4 regions of the Mesorhizobium sp. BR-1-1-10 genome follow, and region 2 is predicted to be linked to each of the others. Evidence: predicted binding sites of a transcription regulator. Region 2 holds the regulator's gene; each other region holds the start of a gene.
The links. The regulator PhoB, encoded in region 2, activates phosphate uptake and scavenging genes when phosphate is short. The targets are predictions, from matches to a motif close to TGTCATNNANCTGTCAT.

Region 1 (4,363 bases), on a different contig from region 2:
CCAGCCTGTCGATAGAGGGGCGGTCAGGGGTTCATGATTCGTATTTTTCAGAACTTGGCGCGGCGCTGGAGCGAGCTTTCCCTTGCCCTGCAATTCGTCGTTGCCGGCGGTTTTGGGCTGCTGGTCGTCATGGTGGTCGTCGGGACCTGGGTGACGACGCAGATCCGGGACGGCGTCACTCGCAATTCGGCCGCCACGACGGCGCTCTATGTCGACAGCGTGATTGCGCCGCTGCTGCCCGACCTGCGCAAGAGCGAGGAGCTCAGCGCATCCGTCAAGCAGGCGCTCGACGAGACGCTCGGCCAGGGCGCGCTCGGCAAACGCCTGGCATCCTTCAGGCTCTGGCGCCGCGACGGCACGATCCTCTATGCGAAGGACTCGGCTTTGACGGGTCGCCGCTTCGACCTGAACGACAATCTGCGTTCTGCCTTCCAGGGCAGCGTCGTTGCCCAGTTCGATACGTTCGACGAGAACGAAGACAAGGAGCGGGCCGCGGGTGTGCCGTTGCTCGAGATCTACAATCCAGTGCGCGAGCCCTGGTCCGGCGAAGTGGTCGCCGTCACCGAATTCTACGAGGTCGCGAGCGATTTCAAGGCTACCCTGGCTTCCGCCCTGCTGTCGAGCTGGCTGGTCGTGGCCGGCACCACCTTGACGGCATTCCTGCTTCTGTCGGGCATCGTCCTGCGCGGCAGCCGCATTATCGACGACCAGCGCGGGGCGCTGCGCCGCCAGGTGTCGGAGCTGCAGGGCCTGGTGACGCAGAACAGCGCCTTGCGGCATCGTGTGCAGCGGGCGTCCCGCCGCGCCACCGCGCTCAACGAAAGATATCTGCGCCGGATCGGCGCCGACCTGCATGACGGCCCTGCCCAGCTCGTGGCGCTGGCCGCGCTGCGCATGGACAGTCCGGTGTTTACCGGCGACGGCCATGGCAGCGAAGGCCGCTCGACCGAAATCGCCATGATCCGCAAGACGCTGGAGGATGCGATGCGCGAGATACGCGGCATCTGCACCGGCCTGGTCCTGCCGCAGATAGAAACGGCGGCGGCGGCGGACGTGCTGCGGCTGGCCGTCGAGGAGCATGAGCGCCGGACGGGCACATCGGTGACGCTTACGATGCCGAGACATTTGCCGGAGCCCGGCGCTTCTGAGAAGATCAGCATCTATCGTTTCGTGCAGGAGGGGCTGAACAATGCCTACCGCCACGGACGGGGCAAGGATCAGGCGGTGCGTGCAGGCATGAAAAATGGTAGGCTTTTCGTTGAAGTATCGGACGGCGGACCGGGCTTCGATCCGGCGCGGGCCGAGGGGTTGGGCCTTGCCGGCCTCAGGGAGCGGGTTGAAAGCATTGGCGGCCAATTCGAAACACTCACAGGGCCGAAAGGCACGAAGCTGGTGATCCGTCTTTCGGTCGAGGAGCAAGCATGATCGGCGCCATCCGCATTGCCATTGTCGACGATCATCCGCTGTTCCGCGAAGGCGTGACGCGCAGCCTGTCGGAGATCGGCGGCTTCGAGATGGTCGGCGAAGGTGCGACCGCGCAGGACGCGGAGCGCATCGCCTCGACCATGCAGCCCGACATATTGCTCATCGACATTTCAATGCCGGGCGGCGGCCTGGCCGCGGTTGCCAGCATCCTTGCCGACCATCCCGCCCAGAAGATCGTCATGCTGACCGTTTCAGAGGCGAATGCCGATGTGACCAAGGCCTTGAACGCCGGGGTGCTCGGCTATGTCCTCAAAGGCGTCGGATCGCGTGCGCTTGCCGATATCCTGCGCAACGTGGCGGCCGGCGAAAGCTATCTTTCGCCGATGCTGTCGGCCCGGCTGCTTTCCGACGTGCAGTCCTTGCAGCCCGCCAACGGCGTGGCGGACCGGCTGCGGCAACTCACCGGCCGGCAGACCGAAATCCTGCGGCTGGTGGCGGAGGGACTGAGCAACAAGGAAGTCGCCTTACGCCTGGAGCTGCAGGAGAAGACCGTCAAGCACCACATGACGGGGGTGCTGTCGAAACTCAACGTGCGAAATCGTACTGAAGCGGCCCTCATCATGCGCGAGTTTCGCGACCGCGACAGGGACCGTTCGTAGCCATCGTGGAACGCCGCGAAACGAGGTCACCTCCGCCGGGGGGCGGCGGAGGTGACGTGTGAAACTGGTCGTTGCCTGTTGACCAGCTTCACAAGGCGAAATTCATAGGGCCGAAATTCAAAGGGTCGAAATTCATAGCGCCTTGAGACGGCTGGCGTCGGCCGGTGTGGCACGGCGATCGATGATCGTGCGGCCGAGCTTATCCTTCATGCTGAAACGGCCGTTCTCGATTTTTTCCGTCAAGCCATCCGGGTGCTGAACTGTAATCTTGTTCCCATCCACGTCGACCGTGTCGCCGGTCGTGGCGTTGACATGGCTTGTGCTCTGGTTGCCCTGGCCCTTACCCTTTCCGCTATTCCCGCCGCCGCTGTTACCGCTATTGCCGTTGCCGCTGTTTCCTCCATTGCCGCTGTTGCCGCCACCGCCACCGCTGTTACCGCCACCGCCATTCCCACCGCCACCGCCGTTCCCACCGCCACCGCCGTTGCCACCCTTGTCGGCCTGTGCGGTCGCGGCATCGAGTCCAGGCACGAAGCCATGGAAGACGATTCCATAGGGAGCGATGGTCAGCGCCAGGACGGCCGCCGATCTGAGAGCCAGACGGCAACAACGGGCCGTGATCGATCCACGCATACTGATCTCCGTCGATTGAGCCGGCGCGCCCACCCCAACGTTGCAGTGCAACAACATCGCCGAAAGACGTGGTGACCGGAAGCGACCTCCGACCGTTGCGTTTGTCCCCCAGGACCTTTGCAGGCGCAAGCTTGGACCAAAGTCCCAGGCGAGGCGTGAAAAATCGGTCTCGTGAGCGAGCGGCAGCGGAGATACCATGTCACGAAAATGTGATCAGCCGACTGTAAGCCGGAAGCTCCAGGCAAAACCCACCAGAGGTTCCCATGACCGAACATCGCTCCCCCGACGCCCGATTCCGCACCAGCCTGCTCGAGGAAAACGAAGGCCCGGCCAACAATCCCAGCGAGAACCGCACCATGGGCGAGATCATCGCTGCGCGGTTCTCGCGCCGTGGCTTCCTCAAGGGTTCGCTTGCCGTTTCGGCGATCGCCGCCACCGTCAGCCCGCTGGCCATGATCGCCGCCGACGATGCCCGCGCCGCGGAAGGCTCAGCGTTCAAATTCGACGAGCTGGAGGCCGGTATCGACGATAAGCACCACGTCGCGCCGGGCTACGACGCCGACGTTTTGCTGCGCTGGGGCGATCCGCTGTTTGCCGATTCGCCGGAATTCGACCCGACGAAGCAGTCGGCGCAAGCCCAGGCCAAGCAGTTCGGCTACAACAACGACTATGTCGGTTACATCCCGCTCGATGGCTCGGCCGAGCATGGCTTGCTGGTGGTCAACCACGAATACACCAACCCGCATCTGATGTTCCCAGGCATCGTCAAGATTGTCGAGAAGGACGGCAAGAAGTCGGCCGAGGTGGCGCCGCTCTCGAAAGAGCAGGTCGATGTCGAGATGGCCGCCCATGGCGGCACCATCGTCGAGATCCGCAAGGATGGCGGCAAATGGCGGGTAATTCGCGACGGCAAGCTCAACCGCCGCATCACCGCCAACACCGAGATGGCGCTGTCGGGCCCGGTTGCCGGCCATGACCGCGTCAAGACCAATGCCGACCCGTCCGGCGTCAAGGTGTTCGGCACCATCAACAATTGCGCCGGCGGGGTCACGCCCTGGGGCACGTATGTGATGTCCGAGGAGAACATCCATGGCTATTTCTCCGGCGAGCTGCCGGAGGGCCACAAGGAGGCCGCCAACTACAAGCGCCTCGGCATTCCGGAAGGCGCCTATGAATGGGGCGCGCACTATGACCGCTTCAGCCTGGCCAAGGAGCCGAACGAGCCCAACCGCTTCGGCTGGATCGTCGAGGTCGATGTCAACGACCCGGCCTCGGTGCCGCGCAAGCGCACCGCCATGGGCCGCTTCAAGCATGAGGGCGCCGAATCGATCGTCGCCAAGGATGGTCGAGTGGTCTTCTATCTCGGCGACGACGAGCGCTTCGACTATGTCTACAAGTTCGTCACCAAGGGCATGTTCAACGCCGGCGACCGCGCGGCCAACAAGGATCTGCTCGACGACGGCACGCTGCATGTCGCCAAATTCGCGGAGGACGGCTCGGTCGAATGGATGCCGATCGTGTTCGGCCAAGGGCCGCTGACGGCGGAAAACGGTTTTGCCGGCCAGGCCGACGTGCTGATCGAGACACGTCGCGCCGCCGACCTCCTTGGCGCCACCAAGATGGACCGGCCCGAAGACATCCAGCCC
Region 2 (4,363 bases):
CGCTCAACAACCAGTTCTGGTCGAGCAATCTCAATGCGCCGATGGCCAGCCTGCCGGTGACCATCTTCCAGTTCGCTCTCAGCCCTTACGAGGAATGGCAGCAACTGGCGTGGACCGGCGCACTCATAATCACATTGACGGTTCTCGCGCTCAGCATCTTTGCGCGCAGCCTGACCGGACGCAGAGAGGACAAATGAGCCAGATGTTGTCTCCAGACATGACGATTGCGACAGACGCAGCCGCCAAGGCGAAGATCGAGGTCAAGAACCTCAATTTCTACTACGGCCAGTCGAAGGCGCTGAAGGACATCACCTTGTCGCTGCCCGAGCGCAGCGTGACGGCCTTCATCGGACCATCGGGTTGCGGAAAGTCGACGCTGCTGCGCGTCTTCAACCGCATCTACGAGCTCTACCCCAAGCAGACCGCCGAGGGTCAGGTGCTGCTCGACGGCCAGAACGTTCTCGACCGCTCGCAGGACCTCAACCTGTTGCGCACCAAGATCGGCATGGTGTTCCAGAAGCCGACGCCGTTCCCGATGTCGATCTATGAGAACATCGCCTTCGGCGTCCGCCTCTACGAGAAGATCGGCAAGGCCGAGATGGACGGCCGTGTCGAGCAGGCGTTGAAACGCGCCGCGCTGTGGAACGAAGTCAAGGACAAGCTCAACGCCAGCGGCCTCAGCCTGTCGGGCGGCCAGCAGCAGCGGCTTTGCATCGCCCGCACCGTGGCGGTCAAGCCGGAGGTCATCCTGCTCGACGAGCCGGCCTCGGCGCTCGACCCATTGTCGACCGCCAAGATCGAGGAATTGATCGACGAGTTGCAGGCCGACTACACGATCGTCATCGTCACCCACAACATGCAGCAGGCCGCGCGCGTGTCGAAGCAGACGGCTTTCATGTATCTGGGCGAGCTGGTCGAATTCGACAAAACCGAGAAAATCTTCACGTCGCCTCGCGAGAAGCGCACGCAGGACTATATCACCGGCCGCTTCGGCTGATCTCACGCATACGAGGACCAGGATCATGGCCGAACACACAGTCGCAGCCTTCGACGAGGATCTCGGACAGATCAGCAGGCTGATCAGCGACATGGGGGATCTCGCCGGCACGATGGTCGGCGGCGCCACCAAGGCGCTGCTGAATTCCGACAACGCGCTGGCACAGCGCGTCGTCTCCGACGACGCCATCATGGACGCGCGCCAGCGCGAACTCGATGATCGCGCCATCACCCTGATCGCCAAGCGCCAGCCGATGGCCGACGATCTGCGTCATGTCGTCGGCTCGATCCGCATGGCGGGCGATCTCGAACGCATCGGCGACCTTGCCAAGAACATCGCCAAGCGCGTCGGCTCGGTCGGCCTCACCGCCACGCCGCGCGACCTGTCGCATTCCATCGACTCCATGGCGCAGCTGGTACTGATCCAGGTGCAGGGCGTCGTCGAGGAATATGCGGCGGGCGATGCCGCCGCCCTCGCCAAGCTCAGGAATGACGACGAACGCATCGACGTCAAATACACTTCGGTCTTCCGCGAACTCCTGACCTACATGATGGAGGATCCCCGCAACATCACGGCTTGCACGCATCTTTTGTTCTGCGCCAAGAATCTCGAACGCATCGGCGACCATGTGACCAACATCGCCGAGAATGCGTATTATGTGCTGACCGGCACGCAACTGCCCGCCAACCGTCCGAAGCAGGACGAGACGGCGATGTCGGTGCCGGCGGCTTGACGGCAGGGATGATCGATCGATGATCGCGCCACGCATCATGGTGGTGGAGGACGAGGAGCCGCTGGGCGTGCTCCTCCGCTACAACCTGGAGTCCGAGGGTTACCAGGTCGAGGTGGTGACACGCGGCGACGAAGCCGAGATACGCCTCCAGGAAAACGTGCCCGACCTCCTGGTGCTCGACTGGATGGTGCCGGCGGTTTCCGGCATCGAACTCTGTCGGCGCCTGCGCATGCGGCCCGAGACGGAGCGATTGCCGATCATCATGCTGACGGCGCGCGGCGAGGAGAGCGACCGCGTGCGCGGCCTCTCGACCGGCGCCGACGACTATCTGGTCAAGCCGTTCTCGACGCCGGAATTCATGGCCCGGGTCAAGGCGCTGCTGCGCCGCGCCAAGCCGGAAGTGCTGTCCAGCGTGCTCAAGGTCGGTGACATCGTGCTCGACCGCGAATCGCACCGGGTCTATCGCAAGAAGAGCGAGATCCGGCTCGGACCGACCGAGTTCCGGCTGCTCGAATTCATGATGCGCCATCCCGGCCGCGTGTTCTCGCGCAGCCAGTTGCTCGACAATGTCTGGGGCGAGACGATCTACATCGACGAGCGCACCGTGGATGTGCATGTCGGCCGCCTGCGCAAGGCGGTCAACAATGGCCGCATGCCCGATGTGATACGCACCATCCGTGGCGCGGGCTACGCAATCCGCGAGGATTGAGATCAGGCCACGTTCTTGCCGGATCTCACCTGCACGCCCGGCGCGAAGATCTCCTGGTCGACGAAGGTGAGCGCGCGCATGGCGCAGCCCTCGCGGATCAGCGGCAATTCGTTCGGCTCTGTATCGAAGGAAATCGACGTCGAATGCTGGCCGCCGGCGGTCTGGGCGATGGCCTCACGCAAGGCCGGCTCGATCAGATCGAAGGCGGCGGCGCTGACGCCGACCATCGCAACCGGCGCCGGATCGATCAGCGCGAACAGGCTGCCAAGGCCATAGCCCAGCGCCTCGCCGGCCTTGCGATAGGCCTCGCGCTCCGGTCCGTCTCTTTCGCGCGCCGTAGCCGCCAATGCGCGCATGTCGGCGTCGCTGACGTCGACCGGTTTGGCGTCCTCACCCATCTTTCCTGCATTACGCCAGATGGCATAGTTGCCGGCATAGGCCTCGACGCAGCCGCGCCGCCCGCAGCGGCAGAGCGCGCCGCCCGGGCGATGGATCATGTGGCCGAACTCGCCGCCGGAGGAATGGGTGCCGGTGAACAGCTCGCCCTTCAGCACCAGGCCCATGCCGATGCCGTGCGAGAGCAGGATGGCGATGAAGTCGTCGCGGTAGCGCTCGGGGTCGCGCCAGCGCAGCGCCACAGCCATCATGTTGCAGTCGTTCTCCATGGTGGCGGGGATGCCGAATTCGGCTTCGAGTATATCGGCGAAGGCAATGTCCGTCTGCGGCGTGATCGGCGACCACAGCATGGCGCGCGCCTCGGTGTCTGTGATGCCCTGGATCGCCAGCGCGATGCGGGCAATGCTGGCGACATCGAGGTCGGGATCCTCGAGGCGGCGCCGGACGATGGCCACGCATTCGCCGATCAGCGCCTCGCGCGACATGGTCAGCGTGTCCAGCCGGCGCTGCTCCTCCGATATCACCTGGCCGGCGTAGTCGATGAGGGCGACGGAGAGGAAATTCAGCGACAGCACCACGGTCATGACCGCCGCGGCCTCGGGGTTGAGACAAAGGCCCACCTGCGGCCGGCCGCGTTTCAGTGAGCCGGCCTCGTTCGGCTTGCCTTCGCTCAGGATACCTTCGCCGATCAGGTCGGCTGATATCGCCGATATGGTCGAGTGGCTGAGGGCGGTAGTAGCGGCGATCTCGGTGCGCGAGGGCTGGCCACCCCGGCGCACGGCTCCAATCACCATTGCGCGGTTGCGCCGGCGCAGATCGTCGTGGCGGATTCCGACCGACATCATTCCCTCCCCGTCGCCGTGGTTCTTGACGCCCCCTCGAACACCTCCGGCAACGGGTCGAATACTGGCAGAAGCGGCTGGGGCTGTCATTTATTTATTGCGGGGCTCGAAAAAAGGCTTCTGGCACCTCAAAATGCGTCAGAATCAATGTTGACAGTGCTCAGGCGATGGACCAGTGTTTTTTCGAGGCTCGAAAAAATAGGGCCTTTGTGCCGGCCTTAGGGCCAGTTTGGTCGCGCCACACGCGGGCGCAGGGAGGATATCATGAAGAGATTCACAGTCGCCATTCTGGCGGGTGTCGCCATGTCGCTGACGCTGGCGTCGGTCGCGCAGGCAAAGGACAAGGTCATCGGCGTGTCGTGGTCCAACTTCCAGGAGGAGCGCTGGAAGACCGACGAGGCGGCCATGAAGAAGGCGATCGAGGCCGCGGGCGACAAGTACATTTCCGCCGATGCGCAGTCCAATCCCGGCAAGCAGCTGACCGATGTCGAGAGCCTGATTTCGCAGGGTGCCAATTCGCTGATCATCCTGGCGCAGGACGCGTCGGCCATCGGCCCGGCGGTACAGAAGGCGCTCGACGAGGGCATTCCGGTCGTCGGCTATGACCGCCTGATCGAGAACAAGGACGTCTTCTACCTGACCTTCGACAACAAGGAAGTTGGCCGCATGCAGGCCCGCGAAGTGTT
Region 3 (4,363 bases), on a different contig from region 2:
GATGGGCTTGCCGCCCTTCATCATCACGCTGGCGACGCTGACCTCGCTGCGCGGCATCGGCCTTTTGATGACCAACGGCAACTCGATCAACATCAACAGCGACAGCTTTACCGCCTTCTCGCGCAATTCCTTTATCGGCATCCCCAATTTGTTCTGGATGGTGATCCTGGTGGGTGTGCCCGCCTATGTCTTCCTGCATCACAGCCGTTGGGGCCGCTACCTCTTTTCGGTCGGCTCCAACGCCGAGGCCTCGCGCCTGTCCGGCGTCAATGTCCAGCGCACCATCTACATGGCTTATACGCTGTCCGGCCTGTGCGCGGCCTTCGTCGGCGTGCTGCTCGCCGCCCGCATCGGCATCGGCAACCCGACCCAGGCCGAGGGCTGGGAACTGCAGGCGATCGCCTCTTCGGTCATCGGCGGCACCTCGCTGTTCGGCGCGGTCGGCTCGGTGCACGGGCCGCTGCTTGGCGCCTTCATCCTGGCCACCATCAACAACGGCGCCAACCTGCTCAACGTCAACTCGTTCTGGCAGCGCATCATCACCGGCGCGCTGATCATCATCATCGTCTACTTCGACGGACTGCGCCGCCGCGGCAAATGACGCATTCCGATCGATCGCCGGCCTGACGCGGGCCGGCGATTTCTTGAACAGACTGGATCAAAGCATGAAAGCCGTCGTCTGCCGCTCGCCCGGCGACCTTGTTGTCGAAGACCACCCGGCTCCCGGCGCCCCGCCTCCCGGCTGGGCCCTGGTGGCGGTCAGTCATGTCGGCATCTGCGGCACCGACTACCATATCTTCGAGGGTAAGCACCCTTTCCTCGCCTATCCCCGCATCATGGGCCATGAAGTCTCCGGCACAGTGACCGAGCGGGGCGAAGGCGTCGACCTCGCCCTTGGCGAACCGGTGATCATCAACCCCTACCTTTCCTGCGGCAAATGCATCGCCTGCCGGCACGGCAAGCCCAATTGCTGTGTCAGGATCGAAGTGCTCGGCGTGCACCGCGACGGCGCGATGTGCGAACAGATCCTGGTGCCGGCTAAGAATCTCTATCCCACCAACGGCCTGTCGCTCGCCGACACCGCCGCCGTCGAATTCCTGGCCATCGGGGCGCATGCCGTCCGGCGCGCCCGGGCCGAGCCTGGCGCCCGCACCCTGGTCATCGGCGCCGGCCCGATCGGGCTCGGCACCGCCATCTTCGCCCGCATTGCCGGGTTGGATGTGACACTTCTCGATATGAGCACCGAAAGACTGGTCTTCGCGGCGAGTGAACTCGGCTTTTCGATTCTCGACGGCTCGCAAGGACCCGTGTCCGATCTGGTGCGTGATGCGACCGACGGCGAAGGCTTCGACGTGGTCTTCGACGCCACCGGCAACACGCGATCGGTTCAATCGGCCTTTGCCCACGTCGCGCATGGCGGAGCGCTGGTGCTGGTCAGCGTCGTCAAGGACGATATTGTTTTTTCCGATCCCGAGTTCCACAAGCGAGAAATGACATTGATCGGCAGCCGCAATGCGTTGCGCGCCGACTTCGACCATGTCGCGGCCTCGATCCGCAATGGTGCCGTGCCGTTGGCCAAGCTTGTCACCCACCGCACCACGCTGGCCGATACGCCAGGAGATCTCGCACGCTGGGCGCATGAAAAGTCGGGCCTGATCAAGGCCGTGATCGAGATCGGATAGCCCTACAGCGCCGACAGCTTCAACTCCACCCGCTCGGCCGGAAAACGCGACTCCGAAAACTGGATCGGCTGGCCGTCGGGTGTGACATTGACCGCAACCGTGACCAGCACGATGGCGCCCGGCTGCAGATCGAGATCGGCGAGATCGGCGGCGTCGGCATGGCGCGCCGAGAGCACGGTCGATTGCCTGAGATAATCGTCGATACCGAAACGTGCGAGCGAGGCGGTGATAGAACCGGTTTGCGCCATCGCCTTGTCGATGCCGGCAAAGCGCCGGGCATCGAACCATCCAGCGGCGCGCGACACTGGCCGTCCGTCAGCCTCGCCGCGTGTCTCCAACCGGATCACCTCGGCACCCCTGGCAAGGCCAAGGCCTTCGGCCACGCGCTGGCTGGCGGGCTCGACCGACGAAGCGAGCAGCACGATGTGCCGTTCCGACGTCTGCCCCTGCAGGCCAGTCGAAAAGCGTGTCCGCGCGCCAATCGGATAGGACAGCCGCTTGCGTGACAGGACGAAGGTGCCGCGTCCCTGCTCGGCCCGCAGCACGCCCTCCTGCACGAGGGCCGATATGGCGCTGCGTACGGTGTGACGGTTGACGCCGTAGCGCTCGGCCAGCGCGACTTCGGGCGGCAGCGCGGCGTTTTCGGCGAAATCGCCGGCGGCGATGGATTGCAGGATCCTGTCGGCGATCTGGCGCCACAGTGAGACGCCGCTGCGCCGCTCGATGCTGTCGGCGACATCATGCCCGATCATGTTTTGCCCCCCGGCCTGTCACGCACCCGTCATGGACTCGCGTTAGGTAATATGTATAATTTGTATAGTTGTCTATATCAATAGACAAATTTAGCTGAGAGGAAGTTGGCGATGCGAGGACAGGAAGGCCGCGACCAGGCCGAGCGCAAGGCCGCCATGGCGACGCTGGCGCAATCGAGCGGCGACGACATCGTGCGGCTCTGGAACGAGTCCAGCCTGCCTTCGCAAGCCGAACTTCTGCGCGGTCCCGAGACGGGCCTGGTCACGGTGCGTGGCCGCATCGGCGGCGGCGGCGCGCCCTTCAATGTCGGCGAGGCGACCGTCACGCGTGCCACTGTCCGGCTGCCATCCGGGCAGGTCGGCCATTGCTACGCGCTTGGCCGCGACAAGCAGAAGGCGAAGCTGGGAGCAATAGCCGACGCGCTCTGGCAGGACCCTGCCCGCCGCACCGAGGTCGAGACCAGGCTGATCGCGCCTTTGCGGTCGGCGCTTGCCGCTGCCCAGGAAAAACGCCGCGCCGAGACGGCGGCAACGAAGGTGGATTTCTTCACCATGGTTCGCGGAGAAGATTGATGGATATCGCTGCGCAATCGATCGAGGGCGGTTTCGCCGATCCGGTCTTCAACGCTCAGACCGTGTTTCGGGCCGTCATGGATGCCATGGCGCGGCCGGGCAGTGTCCACCCCTTGCCACCCCTGGCCGGCCCGCCGGCGCCGCTTTCAGCGACATCGGGCGCCGTGGCACTGGCGCTATGCGACAACGACACGCCGCTCTGGCTCGACCCTGCCCTGCATGCCTCCGCCGCGATCGGGTCCTGGCTTGGGTTCCATACGGGCGCGCCGCTGGCCAACACGCCGGCCGACGCGCATTTCGCGTTTGTTGCCACGCCGGCCGAGATGATGGCGCTCGACGGTTTTTCACAGGGCACGCAGGATTATCCCGACCGATCGACGACGCTGATCCTGCAGGTCGGCGATCTCACTTCAGGGACCCCGCTCTTGCTGGAAGGCCCGGGCATTGAAACCAGCGCCACGATCGCGCCGGCACAGATGCCGCGCCATTTCGTCGAGCAGTGGAAGCAGAATATCAGGCGCTTTCCGCGCGGCGTCGACATCATCCTCGCCACATCGGACGGCATAGCCTGCCTGCCGCGCACGACGCGCATCAAGACGATGGAGGTGTAAGATGTATGTCGCGGTAAAAGGCGGCGAGGCCGCCATTGCCAACGCCCACAGCCTGCTCGCCGATCGCCGGCGCGGCGACCGCTCGGTGCCCGCACTTCGCCTCGACCAGATCGTCGAACAGCTGGCGCTCGGCGTCGACAGGGTGATGAGCGAAGGCTCGCTCTATGACCGTGAACTGGCCGCACTCGCCATCGTCCAGGCACGCGGCGACATGATCGAGGCGATCTTCCTGGTGCGCGCCTACCGCACAACGCTGCCGCGCTTCGGCTACAGCAAGCCGATCGACACCGGCGCCATGCTGGTCGAACGGCGCGTCTCGGCGACCTACAAGGATCTGCCAGGCGGCCAGTTGCTCGGTCCGACCTTCGACTACACGCATCGGTTGCTCGACCCTGAACTTGCCGCTGGCGCCGATGTCGCCGAGCCCTTGCAGCGCGAGACGGAAGCGCAGGCAATGCCGCGCGTCTCGGCGATCCTCGCCCGTGAAGGCCTGATCGAGCCCGATGGCCAGATGCCGCAGGACCATGTGCCCGGCGACATCACCCGCGAGCCGCTGGAATTCCCGATGGCGCGCGACATCCGCCTGCAGGCACTGTCGCGCGGCGACGAGGGTTTTCTGCTGGCGCTCGGCTATTCCACCCAGCGCGGCTATGCCCGCAACCATCCCTTCGTCGGCGAAATCCGCATCGGCGAGGTCGAGCTGGAACTCGACGTTCCCGAACTGCCCTTCGCCGTGCCGCTCGGC
Region 4 (4,363 bases), on a different contig from region 2:
CTCGATGCCGGACACCTCGCCTTTGCCGGCGGCGACGTGCTGCGCGCCATCGACAACCACCACAAGCGCATCAGCCACGTCCATGTGAAGGACGTGCGCATGGGCGTGATCGAGAAGCTCGACCGTACGAAGCAGTCCTTCCTCGATGCCGTGGCGCTCGGCGCCTTCACCGTGCCGGGCGACGGTTCGCTCGATTTCGGCGCCATCGTGCAGCGCTTCGCCGACCACGGCTATGAAGGCTGGTTCGTGGTCGAGGCCGAGCAGGACCCGAAGAAGAACCCGCCGCTGAAGATGGCGCAGGTTGGCCACAAGGAGCTGATGCGGGTGATGACATCAGCCGGTTACACGGTGGAGACGCAAGGGTTTCCGAATGCCTGATCGGGTTCTCGCCAGGCCGGGCTTGCTGTAGGCTGGCCAGATGAAAGATTCCGAGCACCCCTTCTTCCGGCCATTGTGGCGGCGTGTCGCCGTCGTCGCGGTCTGCCTCATCTGGTCGGTCATCGAGTTCGCCACCGGCACGCCGTTCTGGGGCGTCATCGCGCTCGGCTTTGCCGGCTACGGCGCCTGGCAATTTTTTTATCTTTATAAGCCGGCCGACGAGACGAAGCCTCCGGCCGATCCGAAGGAATAGGCGGTCCATGGCGCGAGCAGTTTTGTGGATTGGATACTGCGAGCGTAACGGATCGCACACGTCGGCGATTGGCCGAAACGCCCCTCGCTTCGTCATCCTAGGGTCTTCGCGACGGAGCTTCGCTCCTGCTCCGCCCCAGGATGACGAAGTTGGAAGGCTAGGATAGGAGAGACAAAATGTCGAAACTGCTCGTCAAGGCCGACAAGGGCCATGGCCGCGTCGCCCATGTGACGCCGAAAAGCGCCGGCTGGACCTATGTCGGTTTCGACCTGCATCGGCTGAAGCCGGGCGAAAGCGCCTCGGGAAAGACGGACGACCACGAAGTCTGCCTGGTGTTCGTGACCGGCAAGGGTACCGCGAAAGCCGGCGGCAAGGATCTCGGCCTGCTCGGCGAGCGCATGTCGCCCTTCGATGGCAAGCCGTGGTCGGTCTACGTGCCGCAGGGATCGGACTGGTCGGTAACGGCCGATACCGAGCTGGAACTTGGCGTCTGCTCGGCGCCTGGTCTTGGCGGTGGCCTGCCGGTCCGGGTCATCGGACCGAACGATCTCGGCCAGGAGGTGCGCGGCAAGGGTACCAATACGCGCTACGTCACCAACATCCTGCCGGAAGGCCAGCCGGCCGACTCGTTGCTGGTCGTCGAGGTCATCACGCCCGGCGGTCACACGTCGAGCTACCCGCCGCACAAGCACGACCAGGACAATCTGCCTGCCGAATCCTATCTCGAGGAAACCTACTACCATCGCCTCAACCCGCCGCAGGGCTTTGCCTTCCAGCGCGTCTACACCGATGCCGACAAAAGCGGACATCGCGCGCTGGATGAAGCCATGGCGATCGAGGACGGCGATGTGGTGCTGGTGCCCAAGGGCTATCACCCCTGTGCCGCCTGCCACGGCTATGACCTCTATTATCTCAATGTGATGGCCGGACCGAAGCGGACGTGGAAATTCCACAATGCGCCCGAGCACGAATGGTTGATGAAGGCCTGACCGTCTCGCGTTTCCGGCCGAACTTATTGGTCCAGCTTGGAAAAATCGTCGGCTAAGGACCCCAGGGGTCGATTTGCCTTCTAAAACCCGTCAAAGCTTCGTCAATCCGTCATGGAAATCACCTATGGCAACGGTTCTGACGAGGACTTTCCATGCGTTATGCCATCTATTTCACCCCTAGGCAGGACGAGCCGCTGGCGCGCATCGCCGCCGACTGGCTGGGCCGCGATCCGTTCGGTGCCGCGACCAGGCCGGTTGAGGCCGTGGCCGGCCTGTCGGCAGCGGAAGTGGCCTTCCACACCGCCTCGGCGCGCCGCTATGGCTTTCACGCGACGCTGAAGGCGCCCTTCCACCTGGCTGCCACGGAGACCGAGACCTCGCTGCGCGCGGCGCTGGATCATTTTGCGGAGGTTACGCCTGTCGTCACGATCCCGCGCCTGGTCGTCAGCCAGATCGACAGCTTCTTCGCGCTGGTGCCGGATGGTCCGCTGCCGCCGCTCAACCGCTTCGCCGACAATGTGGTACGCGATTTCGACCGGTTTCGCGCGCCGCTGTCCGAGGCCGAGATCGAGCGGCGCAGCCCGGATTCGCTGAAGCCGGCCGAGTTCCGCAATCTCTGCCAATGGGGCTATCCCTATGTCTTCGAGACCTTCCGCTTCCACATGACCCTGTCCGGCCGGGCTGGCCCGCAGGAAAGCCCTCGCCTGCGCGCGGCGATCGACAGCCTGTTCGCCGATGTGTTGCGCCAGCCCGTGCTGGTGGACGCGCTGACATTGTTCGTTGAACCCGAGCCCGGTGCGCCGTTCATGGTGCTTTCCCAGCACGCGCTCGGACGCCGCCCGGCCCGGAAAACCGCCTGAACGAAACCCGCCTGCAAGAACCAAGGACTACCCGCAATGACCGCCGAAACCGTTCTTTCCAACGCCCGCATCGTTCTTGCCGACGAGATCGTCGAAGGCTCACTGGTGCTGCGCGACGGCTTGATCGCCGGCATCGATGCCGGTTCTGCCCGGATCGGCGAGGACATGGGCGGCGACTTCATCATTCCAGGGCTGGTCGAACTCCACACCGACCATCTCGAGGGCCATTATGCGCCGCGACCGAAAGTGCGCTGGAACCCGATCGCCGCGGTGCTCGCCCATGACGCGCAGGTGGCGACCGCCGGCATCACGACCGTGCTCGATGCCTTGCGCGTCGGCATGGACGAGGACGCCGACCTGACATTGGACGACATCCGCAAGCTGGCCGATGCGATCGAGGACAGCGTCGCGCGGGATCGTCTGCGGGCCGATCACTTCCTGCATCTTCGCTGCGAGGTTTCAGCGCCGGATTGCCTCAACGCATTCGCCAATTTCGACGGTGACGAACGGGTCAAGCTGGCGTCGCTGATGGACCACGCGCCGGGCCAGCGCCAGTTCGTCAACCTTGAAACCTATGCCTACTACTACCAGCGCAAGCTGAAACTCTCGGATCGCGATTTCCAGAAATTCTGCGAGAAGCGGATGGACGAATCGGCACGCAACTCTGGGCCGAACCGCGTCTTCATCGCCGCCGCCTGCCAGGAGCGCGGCATCGTGCTCGCGAGCCATGACGATGCGACGTCCGCTCATGTCGACGAGGCCATCGAGCAGGGCGTGCGGGTCGCCGAGTTCCCGACCACCGAGGAAGCGGCGCGGGCCTCGAAGGCCGCCGGGCTCGGCGTGCTTATGGGCGCGCCCAATGTCATGCGCGGCGCCTCGCATTCGGGCAATGTCTCGGCACGCACCTTGGCCAGCGACGGCCTGCTCGACATCCTTTCGTCCGACTACATTCCCTTCAGCCTGATCCAGTCGGCCTTCTTCCTCGGCGACATGGTCGAAGGCATTTCGCTGCCGCAGGCCGTCGCCATGGTTTCAAAGAACCCGGCGCAGGCCGTCGGCCTCGACGACCGCGGCGTCATCGAGCAGGGCCGTCGCGCCGATCTGGTGCGCGTGCGCGTCGACGATCATGTTCCGGTCGTGCGCACCGTCTGGCGGCAGGGACGCCGGGTGGCATGATGGTGTCGGCCTCGATCGAGCGCGAACTGTCCGCCGAAACCTTTCCGATCCGTCACGGCGTCTTTGTCGCTGTCGTGGGCCCCAGCGGTGCCGGCAAGGACACGGTGATCGGCTATGCCAAGGCGCTCTTTGCCGACGAGACGCAGCTGGAGTTCGTGCGCCGCGTCATCACCAGGCCGAGCGATGCGGCGAGCGAAGACCACGATACGCTGGCCGACGCCGCCTTCGCCGAGGCCGATGCCGACGGCGCTTTCGCCATCTCCTGGGAAGCGCATGGCCTGCGCTATGGCCTGCCTGCCGATGTCGACTGGTCTGTTTCCAATGGACATGTCGCCATCGCCAACGTGTCGCGCGCGATCATCCCCACCTTGCGCGAGCGCTATGCCAATCTGGCGATCGTCGAGATCACCGCTTCGCCCGAGGTGCTGGCCGAGCGGCTGGCGATGCGCGGCCGCGAGTCGCGCGGCGAGGTGCTGGCGCGGCTGGCGCGCAGCGCCAATATGAGCTTGTCCGGCCCTGGCGTCACATCGATCGACAACAGCGGTCCGCGCGAAGTGGCTGGCGAGCGTTTCGCCGAAGTGCTGCGCAAGGCCATGGCCTTTTCCGACATGTCGGGCCTGATCTGATCCGGGCTTGTTTCACCCGCCTGCTTGCGCTGCCGCTGGAAACGCCCCGGGCTGCTGGCCGCATGGGGTGATTCTGGATTA

Region 1: LB555_RS09185 (PhoX family protein) is a predicted target of PhoB. The motif match lies at 2,915-2,931, and genes of this name have one in related genera.
Region 3: phnF (phosphonate metabolism transcriptional regulator PhnF) is a predicted target of PhoB. The motif match lies at 2,451-2,467, and genes of this name have one in related genera.
Region 4: LB555_RS13765 (DUF1045 domain-containing protein) is a predicted target of PhoB. The motif match lies at 1,717-1,733, and genes of this name have one in related genera.

Annotation. Positions count from the first base shown of each region.
Region 1 covers NZ_JAIUIL010000004.1:78,747-83,109, reverse strand. Annotated here, with positions in the region: gene LB555_RS09200 (sensor histidine kinase) at 34-1,425, shown strand; gene LB555_RS09195 (response regulator) at 1,422-2,084, shown strand; gene LB555_RS09190 (hypothetical protein) at 2,217-2,717, opposite strand; gene LB555_RS09185 (PhoX family protein) at 2,981-4,363, shown strand, end outside.
Region 2 covers NZ_JAIUIL010000014.1:119,534-123,896, forward strand. Annotated here, with positions in the region: gene pstA (phosphate ABC transporter permease PstA) at 1-197, shown strand, start outside; gene pstB (phosphate ABC transporter ATP-binding protein PstB) at 194-997, shown strand; gene phoU (phosphate signaling complex protein PhoU) at 1,023-1,730, shown strand; gene phoB (phosphate regulon transcriptional regulator PhoB) at 1,750-2,439, shown strand; gene LB555_RS26025 (ROK family protein) at 2,442-3,677, opposite strand; gene xylF (D-xylose ABC transporter substrate-binding protein) at 3,942-4,363, shown strand, end outside.
Region 3 covers NZ_JAIUIL010000008.1:45,541-49,903, reverse strand. Annotated here, with positions in the region: gene LB555_RS18780 (ABC transporter permease) at 1-601, shown strand, start outside; gene LB555_RS18775 (zinc-binding alcohol dehydrogenase family protein) at 666-1,682, shown strand; gene phnF (phosphonate metabolism transcriptional regulator PhnF) at 1,685-2,434, opposite strand; gene phnG (phosphonate C-P lyase system protein PhnG) at 2,546-3,007, shown strand; gene phnH (phosphonate C-P lyase system protein PhnH) at 3,007-3,618, shown strand; gene LB555_RS18755 (carbon-phosphorus lyase complex subunit PhnI) at 3,620-4,363, shown strand, end outside.
Region 4 covers NZ_JAIUIL010000005.1:466,568-470,930, reverse strand. Annotated here, with positions in the region: gene iolE (myo-inosose-2 dehydratase) at 1-378, shown strand, start outside; gene LB555_RS13775 (DUF3329 domain-containing protein) at 419-631, shown strand; gene iolB (5-deoxy-glucuronate isomerase) at 808-1,620, shown strand; gene LB555_RS13765 (DUF1045 domain-containing protein) at 1,773-2,480, shown strand; gene LB555_RS13760 (alpha-D-ribose 1-methylphosphonate 5-triphosphate diphosphatase) at 2,517-3,656, shown strand; gene phnN (phosphonate metabolism protein/1,5-bisphosphokinase (PRPP-forming) PhnN) at 3,653-4,282, shown strand.